Regions from separate parts of the Comamonas sp. MYb69 genome, predicted to be linked through region 3. Evidence: predicted binding sites of a transcription regulator. Region 3 holds the regulator's gene; each other region holds the start of a gene.
What was found. The regulator FNR, encoded in region 3, switches genes on or off when oxygen is low (the NO sensors DNR and NnrR bind a similar motif). The targets are predictions, from matches to a motif close to TTGATNNNNATCAA.
Positions count from the first base shown of each region.

Region 1: the regulator FNR is predicted to act here: its motif matches at 3,071-3,084, upstream of WH303_RS14800 (glycine-rich domain-containing protein).
Region 2: the regulator FNR is predicted to act here: its motif matches at 1,695-1,708, upstream of WH303_RS02530 (hemerythrin domain-containing protein).

Region 1 covers NZ_JBBGZG010000010.1:46,172-52,319, forward strand. The annotation lists gene WH303_RS14785 (LysR family transcriptional regulator) at 1-314, opposite strand, end outside; gene WH303_RS14790 (DMT family transporter) at 446-1,384, shown strand; gene WH303_RS14795 (hypothetical protein) at 1,396-1,764, opposite strand; gene WH303_RS14800 (glycine-rich domain-containing protein) at 2,023-2,829, opposite strand; gene WH303_RS14805 (hypothetical protein) at 3,624-3,797, shown strand; gene WH303_RS14810 (hypothetical protein) at 3,865-4,065, shown strand; gene WH303_RS14815 (DMT family transporter) at 4,275-5,237, opposite strand; gene WH303_RS14820 (LysR family transcriptional regulator) at 5,347-6,148, shown strand, end outside.
Region 2 covers NZ_JBBGZG010000002.1:74,546-80,693, forward strand. The annotation lists gene WH303_RS02525 (type IV pili methyl-accepting chemotaxis transducer N-terminal domain-containing protein) at 1-1,087, opposite strand, end outside; gene WH303_RS02530 (hemerythrin domain-containing protein) at 1,084-1,641, opposite strand; gene WH303_RS02535 (DUF3079 domain-containing protein) at 1,775-1,981, shown strand; gene WH303_RS02540 (peptidylprolyl isomerase) at 2,866-3,762, opposite strand; gene narI (respiratory nitrate reductase subunit gamma) at 3,759-4,481, opposite strand; gene narJ (nitrate reductase molybdenum cofactor assembly chaperone) at 4,499-5,185, opposite strand; gene narH (nitrate reductase subunit beta) at 5,197-6,148, opposite strand, start outside.
Region 3 covers NZ_JBBGZG010000016.1:29,775-35,922, reverse strand. The annotation lists gene WH303_RS19785 (TonB-dependent receptor domain-containing protein) at 1-279, opposite strand, end outside; cobalamin riboswitch at 364-608, opposite strand; gene WH303_RS19780 (hypothetical protein) at 648-863, shown strand; gene WH303_RS19775 (cell division protein ZapA) at 863-1,282, shown strand; gene WH303_RS19770 (sulfite exporter TauE/SafE family protein) at 1,730-2,551, shown strand; gene hemN (oxygen-independent coproporphyrinogen III oxidase) at 2,568-3,950, opposite strand; gene fnr (fumarate/nitrate reduction transcriptional regulator Fnr) at 4,101-4,823, shown strand; gene WH303_RS19755 (universal stress protein) at 4,979-5,422, shown strand; gene WH303_RS19750 (malonate--CoA ligase) at 5,533-6,148, opposite strand, start outside.

The DNA.
Region 1 (6,148 bases), on a different contig from region 3:
ACGGGCGTGAGGTACCTGGCCGCATAGTCATCGGGCACCCCCAGGCGCACGCTGCCGCTCAGTGCATCGCCCTGCAGCGCAAACTGTGCCTCGCTGTGCAGATCCAGAATGCGCCGCGCATAGCCCAGCAGCCGCTGGCCTTCGCCGGTGAGTTGCTGGCTGCGGCTGTCGCGTTCGAGCAGGCAGTGGCCGACAGCGGCCTCCAGTTTTTTGAGCTGCATGCTGACCGCAGACTGGGAGCGGTGCACCTCGCCGGCTGCGCCCGAGAGCGATCCGGTATCGACCACGGCGACAAAGCATTTGAGCCAATCCATCTGAAGGTCTTGCGAGCTTGCTGGCATAGTGTTTCGATGAACGAATAGCTGATGCATGAATTATGCGCTTTTCGATAAGTTGCCCGCGCAGCACACTGGCGGCCATGAGCCAATATCCCCAGCCAGCGCGCATGACCGCTGCAAACATGAACCCATCGTCACGCACGGCATCTGCCACGACAGGCGAGGCCTTCGGCGGCCTGCTGCCCTTTGTGCTGGGCAGTGCGCTGCTGGGCAGCATCGGCATTTTTGTACACATGGCCCAGGCCGGGGCGCTGACGGCGACCTGGTTCCGCTGTGCATTCGGGCTTTTGGGGCTGACGGCCTGGCTGCTGTGGCGCCGGCAGCTGCATGCTTTGCGGCTGGCGCGCAGCACGGCGGGCTGGGTGCTGCTGGCCAGCGCCTTGATGGTGCTCGGCTGGGTGCTGTTCTTCGCGGCGATGGAGCGCATATCCGCCGGGGTCGCGGTGGTGCTGTTCCATATGCAGCCGATGTGGGTGTTGCTGCTCGGCGCGCTGTGCCTGGGCGAGCAGCCGGGCAGGCACAGGGTGGCCGCAGTCGCGCTGGCCATGCTCGGGCTGGTGCTGGCCACCGGTGTTTTGCAGCAGGCCGCATCGCAGCAGGGCGCCCAGCCGCAGTACTGGTGGGGTGTGGGCATGTGCTTGCTGGGTGCATTTTTGACTGCAGCGGTCACCGTCATCGCACGGCGCCTGCGTGTCATGCCGGCCGGTGTGCTGGCCTGGTGGCAATGCGCCATCGGCAGCGCCGTGCTGTGGCTGGCGCCCGCCACGCAAGGCTGGCCGGCCTGGGGTGCCTCCTGGGCATGGCTTGCTGCCTTGGGCCTGGTGCATACCGCCACCGCCTATGCCTTGATCTACACCGGCATGGCCCGGCTACCGACGGGGCGCATTGCGGTGCTGCAGTTTGTCTACCCGGCAATCGCGATCGTGGTGGACTGGCAGTATTTTGGCCACAGACTGGGAGCGCTGCAGATGGTGGGCGTGGTGGTGATGGGGCTGGCCATTGTGTATGCCGAGCGCGGGGCCTCTGGCAAAAAAAGGCCATCTTGAGGCGTGCATAACTAGTGGCGCTTGTTCTTCCAGGCCAGGAGGGCGAGGCCCAGCCAGGTCAAGACCAAGGGGATAGAGGCCCAGACCAGGGAATGAGATTTGCTGAAAATCGCATACAACGCGGCACCCAGCAGCGCGCTCAGCAACACATGGAGTTGCGGCCGGTTGCGAGCCAACTTGGCCACGACATAGCCCGAGAGCACGGGGGTAAACAGCAGGAACAGCGCGAGGAGAAAAAGTGGGGCGAATCCATAGAGGGCGGTATCGGGTAACAACGCGGCCAGTAGCGCAAATGTGATGTTTTGCAGCAGCAGCGTGACTGCGCCGTAACTCACGGCAAATGCAATCAGAATCGCTTTCAGGTCAATATTGAAGAGCATCTCTCTACCGTAGTGGTGTTTTATATGGCCTCGCCTTCCTCGCAGGCCATCGAGGGCGGAGGCTTGAAGCGCATCGACAGCATTCTGGCGTCTCCACTGGCTTGTCTGGAGCGCTGAGTTGCTTGCCCACTACGGTGCTCGATAAATTTCTTTTTCAAGAGCGTGGCGAGCGCCACACCGAGGATGCAGGGCAGCCGGCGCCTGTTCCCTCGCGAGGAGGGGCAGCCGCCGCGCTGCCCGCTGCCTCCTGTCCAGGATTTACTGGCGTTTGCGGCGGCCCAGACCTGCCAAGCCGGCGACGGCCAGTGTCCCGCTCAGTGCAAGAACACTCCACTGGCCAAGGGTGGATACGGCAGTAGGGCTGGCCACGGGAGCAGCGACAAAGCTCAGCTTGACTTGACCGGCACCGCCATCAAAGCCGATGCCCACGCGGCTGCCGCCGCCGCCGCCGCCGGGCGCGCTGCCAGGGGCTTCTTCATTGCCGCCCCTGCCACCATCGGCCACGGCGATGCCGCCAACATAGCCCAGGCCAGGCTGGCCATCGGCGGCGGAGCCCGCAGAGCCGCCGCCTCCGCCGCCTTCCACGGAGGGCGTAGGGGCGCCCGCTGCGCCTGCGCCGCCAGAGAAACCGGTCAATCCTGCACCGCTACAAGCCGCTCCGCCCGCGCCTCCGGTCGATCCTGTCGCGCCTTCGCCCCCGGCGGCGCTGATGGAGCCGCCCGTCCAGCTGACAGTCGATGCTGTACCTGCGGTGCCATCGAGGCCGCTGCTAGTGCCACCCGTGCCCGTGCTGATGGTCAGCTCCGCGCCTGCGGCCAAGCTGAAGCTGCCCTTGCAATAGGCGCCACCGCCACCCCCACCACCGCCATCGATGCCAACATCACCGCCTCCCGATCCACCCCCAGCGCCCCAGACTTCGATCACGACCGAGCTTGAACCTGCCGGTACGCTGCAATTGGCGGTATTGATACCGCTGACGCAATCAGCCGCCCAAGCGGGGGCTGCTGCAAGCCCTCCCACCATTACACACGCGGCGTAGGCCATATTTCTGGATAGCAAGCTCATAAATTTCCTCAAAAATAAATGCGGACACGCCACTTATATCGCAAAGCAAAAAGAATCGCAGCAGAAAAATGCATATTTCTTGCATTACTGCGGTAACGAATATCTTAGTTTGGATAATTCCAATCAAATGGCTATCTGGAATTTAATTAAGTGAATATCCATAGGGGTGAAGCGGTTCTCAGAGAATAAGAGATTTTTATGATGAATGCCTGCATCGCGGTAGATGCGGTTGATGTGGCATTTGATGCGGGTCAATAATTTTCAATAATCCCGCGATGGCGGCAAAGCCCGGGGCTGTGGCATGGCCGCGGGTGCCGCTTTATTCCACCCAAGGAGGGCGAGCGGATTGCGCAAGCCCGCGTTCAGGCCACGGCTGGAGGCAGGGAATGCCTGGTTACGGGGGAGCTGGGCGCAGATGCGAGTCCATGGACGTTTGGTGAGATCTCATAGCAGCATTTCTTGCTTTCAGCACTGTTAGATGCACCGCCAAACTCGGCATTTCCGGCGGTGATTAGCGCTTTCCAATCAGCCGTTTCTGCCGGGCATGGAGCGGCGAGAAAACCAAGTGCGACAAGCCGAAAAGCAATCTCCTCCGTCCAGGCCAGGACGGAATCGGACGGTAGGATTGCCCGCGCCCGCAAGAGATTTTGGGGTTGTGCGGTTTAAGGTCATTAAAAGGAGTACCGTGGGGCGAGGCAATCCTTCCTGGTGTGCCCCACGAGGCCGGAGGTCTGCATGTTCCCATTCTCAGCCCGCCTGCCAGCATCGGCACTTGCCTTTTTATAGGAGTAGGGATGGAGACGTTTTACGACATCTATCTGGGCCGACTGGGCGCCAGAAACACGCGGCGGGTTGCCAAAAATCAGACCACAGTAGAGGTCGATATCTGGAAAGCGAAAGGCTATCGCCTGCAGGCCGAGCGGCGTGTGGCAGAGCGCTTGCACGAAATCTATTTCATTACGGAATGAAGACGGGGGCGATGAGATACCCGCGATACGGACTCTCTACCCCCGCACTGAACAGGATCAACGGGTCATGAAACTCAACCTAAAGGCCAAGCCCTCCAAGATGTCGGATATCCAGAAATCACGGCTGGAGACTGAACGCATCTCCTACTCGGAAGACGCACCGCCAGCCCGCCAGACCTGGAAGGAGCGGCCAGCCTATGACGGCGACGAGCTGTCCTACCGGGGGCAGGTCAAAAAGACCTTGATTACCCTCAAAAGCCATGGATGAAAAGACTTGGCTGCCGATGGGGCTGGTGGAGTGAACAGCCAACTATATGGACCCGGCGGTACCCACCAGTCTCTGCAAAACTCTTGCTCCGTAAGCTGGCAGCGGATGGGGATGGGGCCAAAGGCGTCGTTTGAGAGCGAGCCTGACCTCTTGCCGGCGAAGACAGTGCGGCGGATCGGACGAGTCTGGATTCAGTCCCAAGCAAGCATCTATATGGATCGTTCTCTGCCCCGCAGATCCTGCCAGCGAAAGCCCAGTACCGCCGCCACAATCAAGCCCATGCCCCACCATTGGAACGTGCTGGGGTGGGCGCCAAACCAGAGCAAGTCCACGGCCAGGGCCACTGCCGGGTAGATAAAGCTCAGCATCGCAATGGCGGCCGGGCCCAGGCGCTGAAAGGCGCCATACATCAGCCCGTACATCAGCGCGGTGTGCAGCAGGCCCAAGACCAGCACGCAGACAAGCGTCTTAGCTGATGGCAGCTGGGCGCCGAGCCCCGCGACCTGCATCAACATCGGCGCCGACCACAGGGCCAGTGCAGCGCCTCCCACCAGCATCTGCACCATGGCAATTTGCGCCGGTGCAATGCCCTGGACGCGCCGGGTGCTGACCACCGTCACGGTGTAGAGGGCGGCGGCCAGCAGCGCCAGCACAATGCCCCAGACCGGCGCGCTCGCCTGCGCGGCGATGGTGGCAGCGGCCTCGCTGCCCAGCCCACTGCTCAGCACCACGCCCGCCAGTGCCAGCAGCATCCACAGCAGCTTGCGCCCGCCCATGGCCTCGCCCCCTAAGGCGGCGGCCAGCACCAGCATGAAGGGCTGGACATGGTAGACCACCGTGGCAATCGCAATCCCCACATAGGCATAGGCGTGGAACAGCATCACCCAGTTGGCCACCAAAGCCAGGCCGCCGATCAGCATCGCCGCCCAGGCCCGCCGGTCCGGCCGCACCCAGGCCCGCTGCCACCATAGCCACAGCCCCAGGCCCAGTGCTCCAAGCAAGCAGCGCAGCAGCACCACGCGCTCCACCGGCAAACCGCTCTCGATGACGGCCAGGCCAATCGTCCCCGACAAGACCATGGCGGCGACCATGCGCCAGGTGCCGCCGCTACTGCGGCTGTGGGTGGGGTTGGCTGCCGCTTGGGGCATGGCTGCTGCGCTGGGGGAGTGCATTGCGGTATCTCGCTGGAGTCAATGGCTCCGATGGTCATGCATGCGCAATCATTAAACAATACGGCTTTGATTCAATTTATTATTGTCTGTAAATCAACACTGAGATGCCATGAGCCCCGATACCCTCCCGCTTGCCGATATGCAGGTCTTTGTCCAGGTTGTCGCCCAGCACAGCTTTGCGGGTGCGGCGCGGCAGTTGCGCCTCACCACCGGCGCTGTCAGCCGCAGCGTCGGCCGGCTCGAGTCGGCACTGGGCGTCAAGCTGCTGCACCGCACGACGCGGTCTCTGTCGCTGACCGAGGTGGGGGCGGCCGTGCATGCCGATTGCCTGCTGATGCTGCAAAGCGCCGAGCAGGCGGTATCGCGTGCGACGGCCCACCGCCAGCAGCCGCAGGGCATCTTGCGCATCAACGCCCCCTTGGTGTTTGGCGATTGGTGGCTGGCGCCGCTGCTGCCCGGCTTTTGCGCGCGCTTTCCCGACGTGCAGGTGCAACTGAGCATGAGCGACACCATGGCCGACCTGACCGCCGAAGGGCTGGATCTGGCGATCCGCATCACTGCGGCCGATGCGCTACCGCCCGCCATGGTGGCCCGGCCGCTGCAGCGCGTGGGCTATGTCCTGGTGGCGCATCCCGCTTATCTGCAATCCCGGCAGGCGATCGCCCAACCACAGGATCTGCTTGCCCACCCTTGCATGAGCCTGGGCTACGGCCCCTTCCAAAACCTGGTGGAGCTGGTGCCAGCCGATGCGCCCAATACGGTTGCCACCAAGCTGCGGCTGAACACCCCCATCACCATTGCCAGCAGCCAGGGCTTGCTCAATGCCTTGCAGCACGGCGCTGCCTCTGGCATCGCGCTGATGGCCGATTTTGTCGCGCGTAGCCATCTGGCGGATGGCCTCCTGGTCCAGG
Region 2 (6,148 bases), on a different contig from region 3:
CGGCCGCTGCCGGCACGCCACGGCGCCAGTCCTCCAGTGCCACCAGCTGGGTCTGCGCCTGGGCCTGGGGCTGGCCGCAAAAGCAGTCACCGGTGGGCAGGCAGTGCTCGGCATCGGCCATCTCCTCGGGCAGCCCTTCGGATGCGAGCAGCACATAGCGGCGGTTGTGCTCGTCCGACCAGCGCAGCGCGACCGCATCGGCCTGCGCCGTCTTGCGCATCTGGGCCGCAAAGCCCTGGGCCAGCACCGGCAGCGCATCGGCGCGCGCCACCAGCGCGGCAGCCTCGTACAGCACCGCCAGGCGGGCGCGTTCGGCCTGCAGGTGTTCGGTCTTTTGCTGCACGCGGCGCTCCAGGCTGGCATACAGGTCCTGCAGGCGCACCGCCATGCGGTTGAAGCCCCGCGCCAGCGCACCAAACTCATCGCCGCCATCGGCTGGCACCCGCACCGACAAATCGCCCGCCTCCACCTGGGCCAGGGCCGTCTGCAGCCGCGCCAGCGGCCCAAACACCAGCAGCTGCGCCGCATACAGCAGCGCCAGCGCGGCAGCAATGGCCAGCGCCATCATCACGAACTGGGCGGTGTTGAGCCAGGTCGTCCAGCGCGCCAGTTGCTGCTCGATGCGGCCGACCAGCTGGTCCACCTCACCGACGAAGCTCTGCGCCTGCTGGGCCGTGACCTCGGCCTGCACCACATGGCTGCCAGTCACCGGCTGCTGCCAGGCTGCGCGCAGCCGCTGCCAGCGTTGCTGCACGGCTTGCAGGGCGGCACGCGAGGCCGTATCGCGCGGCACCGACAGCGGCCGGGCGGCATCGCCCTTTTCCAGCAAGGCCAGGCTGGTGTCGAGCTGGCCGATCAGCAAGGCCAGGCGCTGCGGGCTCGCCTCCGGCAAGGCCTGCGCCAGCTGCCAGGTCTGCATGCGCATGCGCCCCGCTTCATTGACCGCCGCAGCCCCCCCTTCGAGCGACCAGGTCAGCCGCAAGGTCAGGCCAATCGCGACCAGCGCCATCAGCAGCAGCGCGCAACCAATGGCGCCGATCTTGACGGCCAGCGGCCGCTGGCGTGCTGGCTGCAGTTCCCCTTTCATGGCCCCGCCTCCGGGTAACGCACCCCGCGCCGCTGCGCCATCTCGCGCCCCATGGCGGCTTGCACGGCAGGCTCCAATTGCGCTTGCGCGCTGGGGTAGGCCTGCGTCTCCTCTGCCGCGATATGGCGCGTATAGACCTCGGCAAAATCCGCCCAGCGGCGCCGGGCCGCCACCAGCGCCTCGCCCGTCGGTGCATGGCCTGCTTGCACTGCCTGCAGATCCGCCCGTATCGCCGGCCACAGCGCCTCCATCTGCCGGTGCTCGGCCTGCAGCTGGTCGGCCAGCGCGCCCTGCCCCGCCGCCCGCAGTACGGGCAGCACATGCTGCTCTTCATCCTGGTGGTGCAAGGGCGCCGCCAGGTCAAAGTAGCGCTGCACATCAGCCGCCGCATCGCGCGCCTGGCCCTGCGCATCGCCGCCGCCCTGCTCGGCCAGGTAGGCACCCAGGCGGCCCAACAGATCCAGGCTGCGCGCCACCCGGCCGTGGCAGGCCTGCAGCATGCCGAAAGGCTCGTCAAAGCCTGCTGTGGGTGGGGTGTTCAGGAGCTGTGTCACAGCCTCTATTTTCGCTGCCCATCGCTGGCTGTGCGTTGCGGTGTACGCCAAGCATGATCCAGGTCAAATTCTGCTGACTGGCGCAGGCGCACAGTGGTGCGGTACTGCTATATCTTTGCCCTGTTAGCTCTTTATGGCCAAAAGTTTTCCTATCCATCCTGCGCATCCGGAGCGGACTTGCTGGGGGTGTGACCGTTATTGCGCTGCGTCGTCCATGGCTTGTGGCAATGGATCGGAGCGGTCGGCGCACCCGGTGGAGTTGTTTGGGCCCGATTGGGCGGAGTGGGATCCTTTGGCTTCTCAGCCTGCTGAGGGTGATGGTCTGCCAGGGCAGTCCTGATGGTTCGGCCAGCGGTCGGCATTCCATCGCTCTTGGCCATGCAGCCTTCTGCTGTGGCCTTCAGGCCGGAGGCCGGTTTTCGCCCGGCAGGCGACTCACTTTCTTGCTCGTGCAAGAAAGTAAGCAAAGAAACACGCCCCTACCGTCTGCGACCCCTTCGCTGCGCTGCGGGGCAACCTGTGGTGTGACGTTTGCGGTCTGCGCCGTGGAACTCACTCCGCGCCAAGGCGCTTCGTTCAAACAGCCACGGCGAGTCAGTTCACGAAGCATGCGCGCTTAGGCGCGCATGCCAGCCCGCAAACGCCCCACCACAGGCGCATACAGAAGGGGGGATACCCCGATGCCGAGCGCAGCGATGGCTCGCAGGTTGTCGGGCCCCTTCTGTCCGTGCCGAGAAGCACAGGCCCAGGGGCGGGCGTGTGCCGAAGGACACACGCTTCGTAAACATGCTTGCCGCATCTGTTTGAACGGAGCGCCCTGGCGCGTAGTGAGTTATGCGGCACGCCCCTGGGCCGAGCATCGCAGGTTGCCCCGCAGCGCAGCGAAGGGGACACGGACAGCAGGGGCGCACTTCTTTTGCTTACTTTTCTTTGGTCCGGCACTCCGGTGCGAGCAAGAAAAGTGAGTCGGCTGCCGGACGAAATCCGGCTTCTGTCCTTCAACAACAGAAGAAGTAGAAACCAGCCGCTGTGGCCAACGCTTCTCCATTAACTCGGCAATACCGTGCGATGGTCGGCCTTCCATCGCTCTTAGCCATGCAGGCTCCTGCTTTGGCCTTCAGGCCGGAGGCCGGTTTTCTCCCGGCCTCTGTCCTTAAACAAAAAGCAGGCGGTTAACAAAGAGCCGACGGTGAGACATAGCCAAGCGGCAATCAAACAAGCGAGCTACTGCACCAAAGGCGTCTCCGCCCCTTCCAAATCCACCCCCACCACCAGCGCCCGCCCCGCCAACAACCGCAAATACTGCGACAAGCCCGTCGCAAAACTCTGCTGCCGCAACTGCTGCAACACAGCGGCCCGCACCTGCTCATAAGGCGGCACGGTGCCCGCCTCGCGCTCCTGCACCTCTACCACATGCAGCCCAAAGCGGCTGTGCACCAGGCGCGGCAACACCCCCACCTCGGCATGGCCGAAAAGCTCGCGGGAAAATTCGGGGGCGCAGTCTTCGATGCGCAGCCAGCCCAGCTGGCCGCCCTGCGCGCCGCTGGGGCAGTTGCTGCTGGTGCTGGCAGCGGCGGCAAAGCGGTCGCCAGCGGCCTGCTCTTGCGGGGTGGCGCTGCGCACATCCAGCAGGCAGGCCTCGGCGCGCTGGCGCAAGGCGTTGATGTCGACGCCGGGCGTCACCGCAAAGAGCACATGGCGTGCCCGCACGCGCTCGCCCCGGGCGTAGCGGGCGGCATGCGCCTGGTAGTGGCGGCGGCCGGCGCTGTCGTCGGGCTCGGGCAGTTGCAGCTCGGCGTCCAGCAGCTGCTCGATGGCGCTGCCGGCCGCTTCGCTGATGGCGCCGGCGCGGGGCACCGGGTCGTCGGCAGCGAGCAGGCCCTGGGCCTGGGCGGCCTGGCGCAGCAGCTCGGTGCAGGCGCGCTGGCGCAGCTCCATCGGGTCCAGCAACTCGTCGGCATCGCACAGCGCAATGCCGTTGACCTGGGCAGCAGCCAGCGCATCGCGCGGGGCGCCCAGCGGCGCCTCGATGCGGGGCAGGCTGGGGGCGGCGGGGCTGTCCTGGCAGCTGCAGGCTGCGCTGCCGCAGCCACCGGTGGGGGTGTGCAGATCGGCGTTCATGGGCGGCCTCCTGGCTGCTTGCTGGGCAGGTTCAGACGGCGCGCGCGCACCAGCTGGTAGGGCCGGGCCAGGTAGGCCACGGAGGCGAAGCCGCTCCAGACATGCACCAGGCGGCTGAAGGGGAAGAGCAGGAAGATTGTCATGCCCAGCACCATGTGCACCTTGAACGGCCAGTCCAGCGCCACCAGGCCTGCCGCATCGGGGCGGAAGGTGACGATGCGCTGGGCCCAGTCGGCCAGCACCAGCATGGCATGGGCATCGGCCCGGTGCGAGAACGAGGCGGGCAAGGTCGCCAGGCCCAGCACCAGCTGCACCCACAGGATGATGAGGATGGCCAGATCGGTGCGGTGGCTGGTGCGGCGGATGCGCGGATCGGCAATGCGGCGGTGCAGCAGCAGGCTCAGGCCAATAAAGCAGACCAGGCCGGCGGTGCCGCCGGAGATGATGGCCAGCATCTGCTTTTGCGGCGCGGTGATCAGCCACTCATACATGAAGTGCGGCGTGAGCAGGCCCACCGTGTGGCCGAACAGCAGGAACAGAATGCCGATATGGAACAGGTTGCTGCCCCAGCGCAGCTGACCGGCGCGCAGCATCTGCGAGGAGTCGCTCTTCCAGGTGTACTGGTCGCGGTCAAAGCGCGCCAGGCTCCCCATCAGAAAGACGGCCAGGCAGATGTAGGGATAGACATTAAACAGGAAGTTGTGCAATGCAATGGGCATGGCGGTCTCCTCGGGGTTCAGCGGGCCGCGCCAGCGGGTGGCTGGCGCCGCGTGATGTGGATGGGTTGGGCGCTGCCCGGTGCGGCCTGGCCCTGGCTGTTGCAGCCGCCAAAGGCGGCGGGCTCTTCCCAGCTTGCGTCCAGCGGCTCGTCGGCGGGCAGCGGCGCAGCGGGGGTGTCGGCCACCAGCGGCTGGCCGGCCAGATCGAGCACGGCCGACACGACGGCGGCGTAGTCGCTGTGCCGGCGGCCGAGCGCCGCGGCGATGGATTGCAGGATGTGCGCAAACTCACCGATGAAGGCGCGCGCCTCCAAGGTCGGCTGGGTGGAGGCGAACTCCAGCAGCACGGTCATGTGGTCGGGCAGCTCGGCAGGGTCGAGCAGCAGGCCGGCCTGCTCATAGGTCTGGACCAAGTCGACCATCGCCGGGCCCCGGTCGCGCGAGTCGCCATGCACATGCTCGAACAGGTGCAGCGCAGTGCCACGGCCCCGGTCAAACAGGTCCACATAGATGGCCTCGGCATCCATGCCTTCGGCCAGCAGGCGGTCCATCAATGCGTCCAGCTCGCTGCGGCGCACATGGCCCAGCGCGTTTTCGGCGTTGAGCGCCGTGTGGATGTCGACCAGGTGGCCGCGCATCGCGGCGTCGGGGTAGCGCAGCAGGTGGGCCAGTGCGCGCAAGGTAAAGCTGATGCTGTCTTTCATGTCGTCTCTCCTCAGAGGCTCGCCTGGATCGGGATGGTGCGTTTTTTCTCGCTGCCGAACAGGCTGGTGTCGGTCACGCCTTCGCTGCAACCATTGCCAAACGAGAAGCCGCAGCCGCCGCGCACATTGAAGGCGTTCTCGGCGTATTCGCGGTGCGTGGTGGGGATCACAAAGCGGTCCTCGTAATTGGCAATGGCCATGGTCCGGTACATCTCCTCGGCCTGGGCCACCGACAGCTGGGCCTGCTGCAGAGCGGCCTCGTTGGGCAGGCCATCGACATGCTTGCCGCGCTGATAGGCGCGCATGGCCAGCATGCGCTCCAGCGCGCGCACCACCGGCACCGTGTCGCCTGCGGTGAGCAGGTTGGCCAGGTACTTGACGGGGATGCGCAGCTGGTTCACATCGGGCAGCTCGCCATTGGCGCTCACATGGCCGGCCTGGGCGGCGGCGGTGATCGGCGACAGCGGCGGCACATACCAGACCATCGGCAAGGTGCGGTACTCGGGGTGCAGCGGCAGGGCCACCTGCCAGTCCACCGCCATCTTGTAGACGGGGCTGTTGCGGGCCGCGATCAGCCATGCCTCGGGGATGCCATCGGCCCGCGCCTGGGCGATCACCGCCGGGTCGTGGGGGTCGAGGAAGATATCGAGCTGGGCCTGGTACAGGTCCTTGTCCTGGGTGACACTGGCCGCTGCTTCAATGCGGTCTGCGTCATACAGCAGCACACCCAGGTAGCGGATGCGGCCCACGCAGGTTTCGGAGCAGACGGTGGGCTGGCCCGCCTCGATGCGCGGGTAGCAGAAGATGCACTTCTCGGCCTTGCCGCTTTTCCAGTTGTAGTAGATCTTCTTGTAGGGGCAGCCCGAGACGCACATGCGCCAGCCCCGGCATTTGTCCTGGTCGATCAGCACAATGCCGTCTTCCTCGCGCTTGTAGATGCTGCCGCTGGGGCAGCTGGCCACG
Region 3 (6,148 bases):
GCCCTGGCGCTCGATGGTCTGCGCATCGATGATGGACATATCGGCCACCAGGTCGGACAGCGGCTGCTCGATGCGGTTGGCGGTCACCACCATCTCTTGCAGGTTCTTACCCTCTGTTTCCTGGGCGGCTGGAGCCTGCTGCGCCTGAGCTTGCAGCGCCAACAGGGGCAACGCCGATGCGATGGCCAAGGCAAAAAAACGGGGGGTATGGAGGGTGCCCGAGCGGGGCGCAAGCGCGGGACGCGCGCAGCGGCGTGTCGAAAAAGCAGAGGAAAACATGCACTGAGTTGGTGATGAACCACCCCGCGCCAGCCTCCCCGCCGGCAATGGGGAACACGGAAGCCGCGGCAAGGCCTCAGCCGCGCGCCTCCACTATTGTTGGCCGGTATCCGGGCTGGCGATGACACAGCACACGCCTTCCCAAACACTTGTTCAAGGTATTCAGTGGCATAGTGGTGGCTGTGGATGGCGCAAAAGCCAACCATCGCTTACCGTTGCGGGGGCAGCGCAGGTTGCGTAAGGCTTGTAGGGCACAAGCAGCGCTCCTGCTTCCCGTTGAACTGCCCCCATGTGAACCACTGGGGCGAGCACCAACGGGTACAATTTTAGCGTTAAACCCATTGCGCACTTAAGAAGACTGTCTCTCTATGGCCACTACGCCTTCTATGGATCTGATGCTTGAGCGGGTGGAGGCACTGCTGAGCCGTCATGAGGCTTTGCAACGCGCCCACGCCCAATTGCAAGAGCAAGTCACCACCCTGACCCAGGAGCGCGACTCCCTCCAATCGCGCCTGACAGCGGCCCGCGCCCGCGTGGATGCACTGATCGAACGCCTGCCCAAGACCTTTGACCAGGACGAATGATGAAACAGCTGGAAGTACACATCATGCAGCAAAGCTATATGCTGGGCTGCCCCGAAGGCCAGGAAGCACGTCTGCTGGCCGCCGTCAAGCATGTCGATGAGGCCATGAGCGGTATCCGCGACGCGGGCAAGATCCGTGGCCGCGAGCGCATCGCCGTGCTGGCGGCCCTCAATGTCGCCTTTGATCTGCTGGATTTACAGGTGCAAAACAGCCAGCTCAGCCAGACCGCCGACGCGCTGCAGGCGCAAGCCGCGGCCCAGTCTGCCGCGATGGCCGAGGCCCAGGCCCAGCCCGCCACCGGTGACCAGGCCAGCCTGGACTGGGACGAGCCCCGCCTGCAGTCGGTGATGCAGCGGCTGGACGCGGCGCTGGCGCCCGCCCCTGCCAAGGCCGCCGAAACCCTGGACACCAGCGCCTGAGGCTGGGCGGCAAGCAGGCGCCAACACCAGATTGCGGCGCCATGCAATGCCTCCTGCCAAAATATCAGCTTGGCGCTTTCTCAATCTAGCTAGCCAGCTATCTTTTTTGACCAATCCAGGCACATTGACATGCAGTTTTGGTGGGTGCAGCAGGCGCGAGCGATTACAATGGAGGCGTTCGCAGCCCTGCTGGACTTTATAGTTCCTTGAACCAATGCTCTACGAGCACGGGCTTGGTACATCACCTATTGAGCGTGATCGTCTCGCGTCAGATGAACCCAACGATAGGTTGCCCTTGCCCACCTGAACCCCCGGTTCAGGATGACGGTCCAGTGGATCCGCTGCGAACACCTGATTTTTTCGGGCAGGCTGCCCAACCTGTCTTCTCCTCTCCGCGACAGCGGGGTTTCAGGCCACCTGTTTCAGGTGGCCTTTTTACTGCGCGCCATGACTGATCCTCTTGTTTTGCTGCCGCTGTCGTTTCTGGACCTGATCGGCGGATTTCTGGCGGGCCTGCTGGGCATTGGCGGCGGCATGGTGCTGGTGCCCTTCATCACCTACATCCTGGGCAGCCAGGGGGTGGCGCCCGAGCTGGCGATCAAGATGGCGATTGCCACCTCGATGGCGACCATCGTCTTCACCTCGATGTCCAGCGTGCGCGCCCACCACCAGCATGGCGCCGTGCGCTGGGACCTTGTCAAACGCCTGGCCCCCGGCATTGTGCTGGGCGGCCTGCTGGCCAGCCTGGGCATTTTTGCGGTGCTCAAGGGCAGTTACCTGGGTTTGTTTTTTGGCCTGTTCATTGGTTACTCGGCACTGCGCATGTTCCGCAAGCCCAACAGCAAGGCCATGCGCGCCATGCCGGGCACGGCCGGCCAGGTGGCCGCTGGCGGCGTGATCGGCTGCCTCTCGGGCCTGGTGGGCGCCGGTGGCGCCTTTATCAGCGTGCCTTTTATGACCTGGTGCAGCGTGCCGATGCACAACGCGGTCGCCACCAGCTCGGCGCTGGGTTTTCCAATTGCGGTCACCAATGTCATCGGCTTCATGGTGGCCGGCCTGCACCTGCAGGGGCTGCCGCCGCATTCGCTGGGCTATATCTGGCTGCCCGGCCTGGCCGCCATTGCCACCTGCAGCGTGCTGACGGCGCCGCTGGGCGCCCGTGCCGCGCACCGCCTGCCGGTGGGCCAGCTCAAGAAGATCTTTGGCGGCATCTTGCTGTGTCTGGCCGCGTACATGCTCTACAAGAGCCTGGCGGCCTGGCAGGGCTGAGACCTGCCACAGCGGGCTAGATAATCCGCGAGAAGCGCGCCCGGTTGCGGTCGGCCTGCAGGTTCTTGTCGAACACCATGGCCACGCCGCGCACAAAGTACCAGCCCAGCTCGGTCACATTGATCGCCTCGTCGCTCAGCTGCACCAGGCCCTGGTCCTGCAGCTCGCGCAGCTGGGCCAGCTCGGCGGCAAAGTACTGGGCAAAATCAATCAGCCAGGCCTGCTCCAGCGACTCAATCGCCAGACTCCCCTGGCACATCAGGCCCATGATCACCGCGCGGCGCAGCAGGTCATCGCGCGTCAATGCCAGGCCCCGCACCACGGGGATCTGACCCTGGTCGATCAGGTCGTAGTACTCCTCCAGGGTCTTGGCATTTTGGCTGTAGGTCGCGCCAATGCGGCCGATGGCCGACACGCCCAGCGCCAGCAGATCGCAATCGGGCTGGGTGCTGTAGCCCTGAAAGTTGCGGTGCAGGCGCCCTTGGCGCTTGGCCACCGCCAAGGCATCGTCGGGCAAGGCGAAATGGTCCATGCCCACATACACATAACCGGCGCCTTCCAGCGCGGCCAGGGCCTGGGCCAGCATGGCGAGCTTGTCGGCCGGGCTGGGCAGGTCCTGCGCCTGGATGCGGCGCTGGGGCTTGAAGCGCTCGGGCAGGTGCGCATAGGCATAGAGCGCAATGCGGTCGGGCCGCAGCGCATTGACCTGCTCCATCGTGCGCACAAAGCTGGCCGGGCTTTGTTGGGGCAAACCATAGATCAGATCGATATTGATAGATTCAAAGCCGATCTCACGCGCCTGCTCGACCAAGGCAAACACCTGGTCAGCGGGCTGCTCACGGTGCACAGCCTTTTGCACCAGTGGGTCAAAATCCTGCACGCCAAAGCTCAGCCGGTTAAAGCCCAGCTGGTAGAGATGCTGCAGGCGCTCGCGGCTCACGGTGCGCGGGTCCACCTCGATCGAGTACTCGCCACCGGGCTGCAGATGAAAACGCTGCTTGACCATGTCCATCAGGCGGCTGAGGCCGGCATCGGTCAAAAACGTGGGTGAGCCCCCACCCAGGTGCAGCTGGCTGATGGTGGGACGGGCGCTGACGTGGGCCAGTTGCAGGTCCAGCTCTCGCTCGAGGTAGTCCAGGTACTCGTCGGCCCGCTCGGCATGCTTGGTGATGATCTTGTTGCAGGCGCAGTAGTAGCACAGCGAGGCGCAGAACGGCACATGCACATACAAGGACAGCGGAGCGAGCCTGCCAGCCAGGCCGGTGCCGCGTTGCGCCAGCGCCTGCTTGTACTCATTCGCAGCAAAGGCTTCAACAAATCGGTCTGCGGTAGGATACGAGGTGTAACGGGGGCCGGGAACATCAAAACGGCGCAGCAGGTCGGGGGTCAGGGAAATCATGTGGCTTCTTCCTAGCGGACCCCCAATGTGCCCCAAGCTCTGCCACGCGTCCTTGATGTACATCAAGAACCCATTTGGCGCCTGCACGCACAATAGGCGCATACGAGGAACGCCGTTCCTACATGAATATTTGTTCACGGGTATTGATACATGACATCCAACTCCATCAAAGTGGTGTGCTCCAACTGCAATTTGCGCGAGCTGTGCATGCCCGTGGGACTGTCGGCCGAACAAATGGAGCGCATCGACGAGATCGTCGCCACGCGCCGCAAGATCAAGCGCGGCAGCGCGCTGTTCCGCAACGGTGAGACCTTCACCTCCCTCTATGCGATTCGCACCGGCTTTTTCAAGACCAGCATCGCCACCGAAGACGGGCGCGACCAGGTCACCGGCTTTCAGATGGCGGGTGAGATCATCGGGCTTGACGGCATCGTCAACGACCGCCATTCCTGCGACGCGATCGCGCTGGAAGACGCCGAAGTCTGCGTGATGCCCTACTCCTCGCTCGAAGACCTGTCGCGCGAAGTGACCGCCTTGCAGCACCATGTGCACAAGGTCATGAGCCGCGAGATCGTGCGCGAGCATGGCGTCATGCTGCTGCTGGGCAGCATGCGCGCCGAAGAGCGCCTGGCCGCCTTCTTGCTGAACCTGGTGCAGCGCCTGCATGCCCGGGGCTTTTCGCAGCATGAGCTGATCCTGCGCATGACACGCGAGGAAATCGGCAGCTACCTGGGCCTCAAGCTCGAGACCGTCAGCCGCACCTTCTCCAAGTTTGCCGAGGAGAACATCATCGAGGTCAAGCAGCGCCATGTGCGCATTCTGGACACCGACAAGCTCCAGGGCCTGATCAACACCCAGGCCTGCTCGGCCTAAGCTAAGCAGCTATTCCAAGTCGCCGCGTCAGCGGATACAAACGCGGTCTGATCCGACATCCGCTCAAGCCGCAAGCGGCGATGCTCTGTGTTGAATCCACGGCAAGGCTGGCCCCTGGTCGCCCTGCCCTACGTCTGACCTGAAAGGAGCCTGCCATGTACCAACATATCCTGCTTGCCACCGATGGCTCTGAGCTGTCCGAGAAGGCCGTGCGCCACGCCCTCGCGCTGGCCAAGCTGAGCCACGCCACGGTCACCGCCGTCAACATCTCGCCCAACTACCCGCGCAGCTACTTCGAGGGCAGCACCATGCAAAACCCCGATGACATTGCGCGCATCGAGGACGGCTGGGAACGCGCCGCCCAGGGCATTGTCGACAAGGTGGTGGCCGAAGGCGCTGCCACCGGCGTGCCCATCAAGACCCTGGTGATCAAGTCCGACATGATTGCCGAGGCGCTGCTGGAGACGGCGAAAAAGGAAAACTGCGACCTGATCGTCATGGCATCGCACGGCTACCGGGGCTTGAAGCGCCTGCTGCTGGGCAGCGAAACCCAGCATGTGCTGACCCATGCGACGATACCGGTGCTGGTGCTGCGCTGATCGCCACCTAAGCGCATCCGCCCAATAGCAAACCCTCGCCTGCGGCAGCTTCTTGGCTGCCACAGCGCGAGGGTTTTGTCATGGCGGCGCAGGCCGCCATCATGGGCGCATCAGCCCTTGAACAGGCCCTGGTACTGGTCGCGCAGCAGGTTCTTTTGCACCTTGCCCATGGTGTTGCGTGGCAGCTCGCCCACGACAAAGCAGCGCTTGGGAATCTTGAAGTTGGCCAGCTGCTTTTTCAAAGTCGCAATGATGCCCTCGGCATCGAGCTGCTGGCCCGCCTTGGCAATGACCACGGCCACACCCACTTCGCCAAAATCGGGGTGTGGCACGCCGACCAGCGCGCTTTCGGCCACGCCCGGCAGTTCGTTGATGAAGCCCTCGATCTCGGCCGGGTAGACGTTGTAGCCGCCGGAGATGATCAGGTCCTTGCTGCGGCCGACGATGGTCACATAGCCACGCGCATCAATCTTGCCCACGTCACCGGTCTTGAACCAGCCGTCGGCCGTGAACTCCTGCGCGGTCTTCTCGGGCATGCGCCAGTAGCCGCTGAACACATTGGGGCCTTGCACCTGGATATGACCGATCTCGTCGGCGCCCAGCGCCTGGCCGTCATCGCCCTGCACCCGCACGCCCACACCCGGCAGCGCAAAGCCCACCGTGCCGCCCCGGCGCTCATCCTGGCCGCCATGGCGGGCATCGGCCTGGTAGGGGTTGGAGACCAAC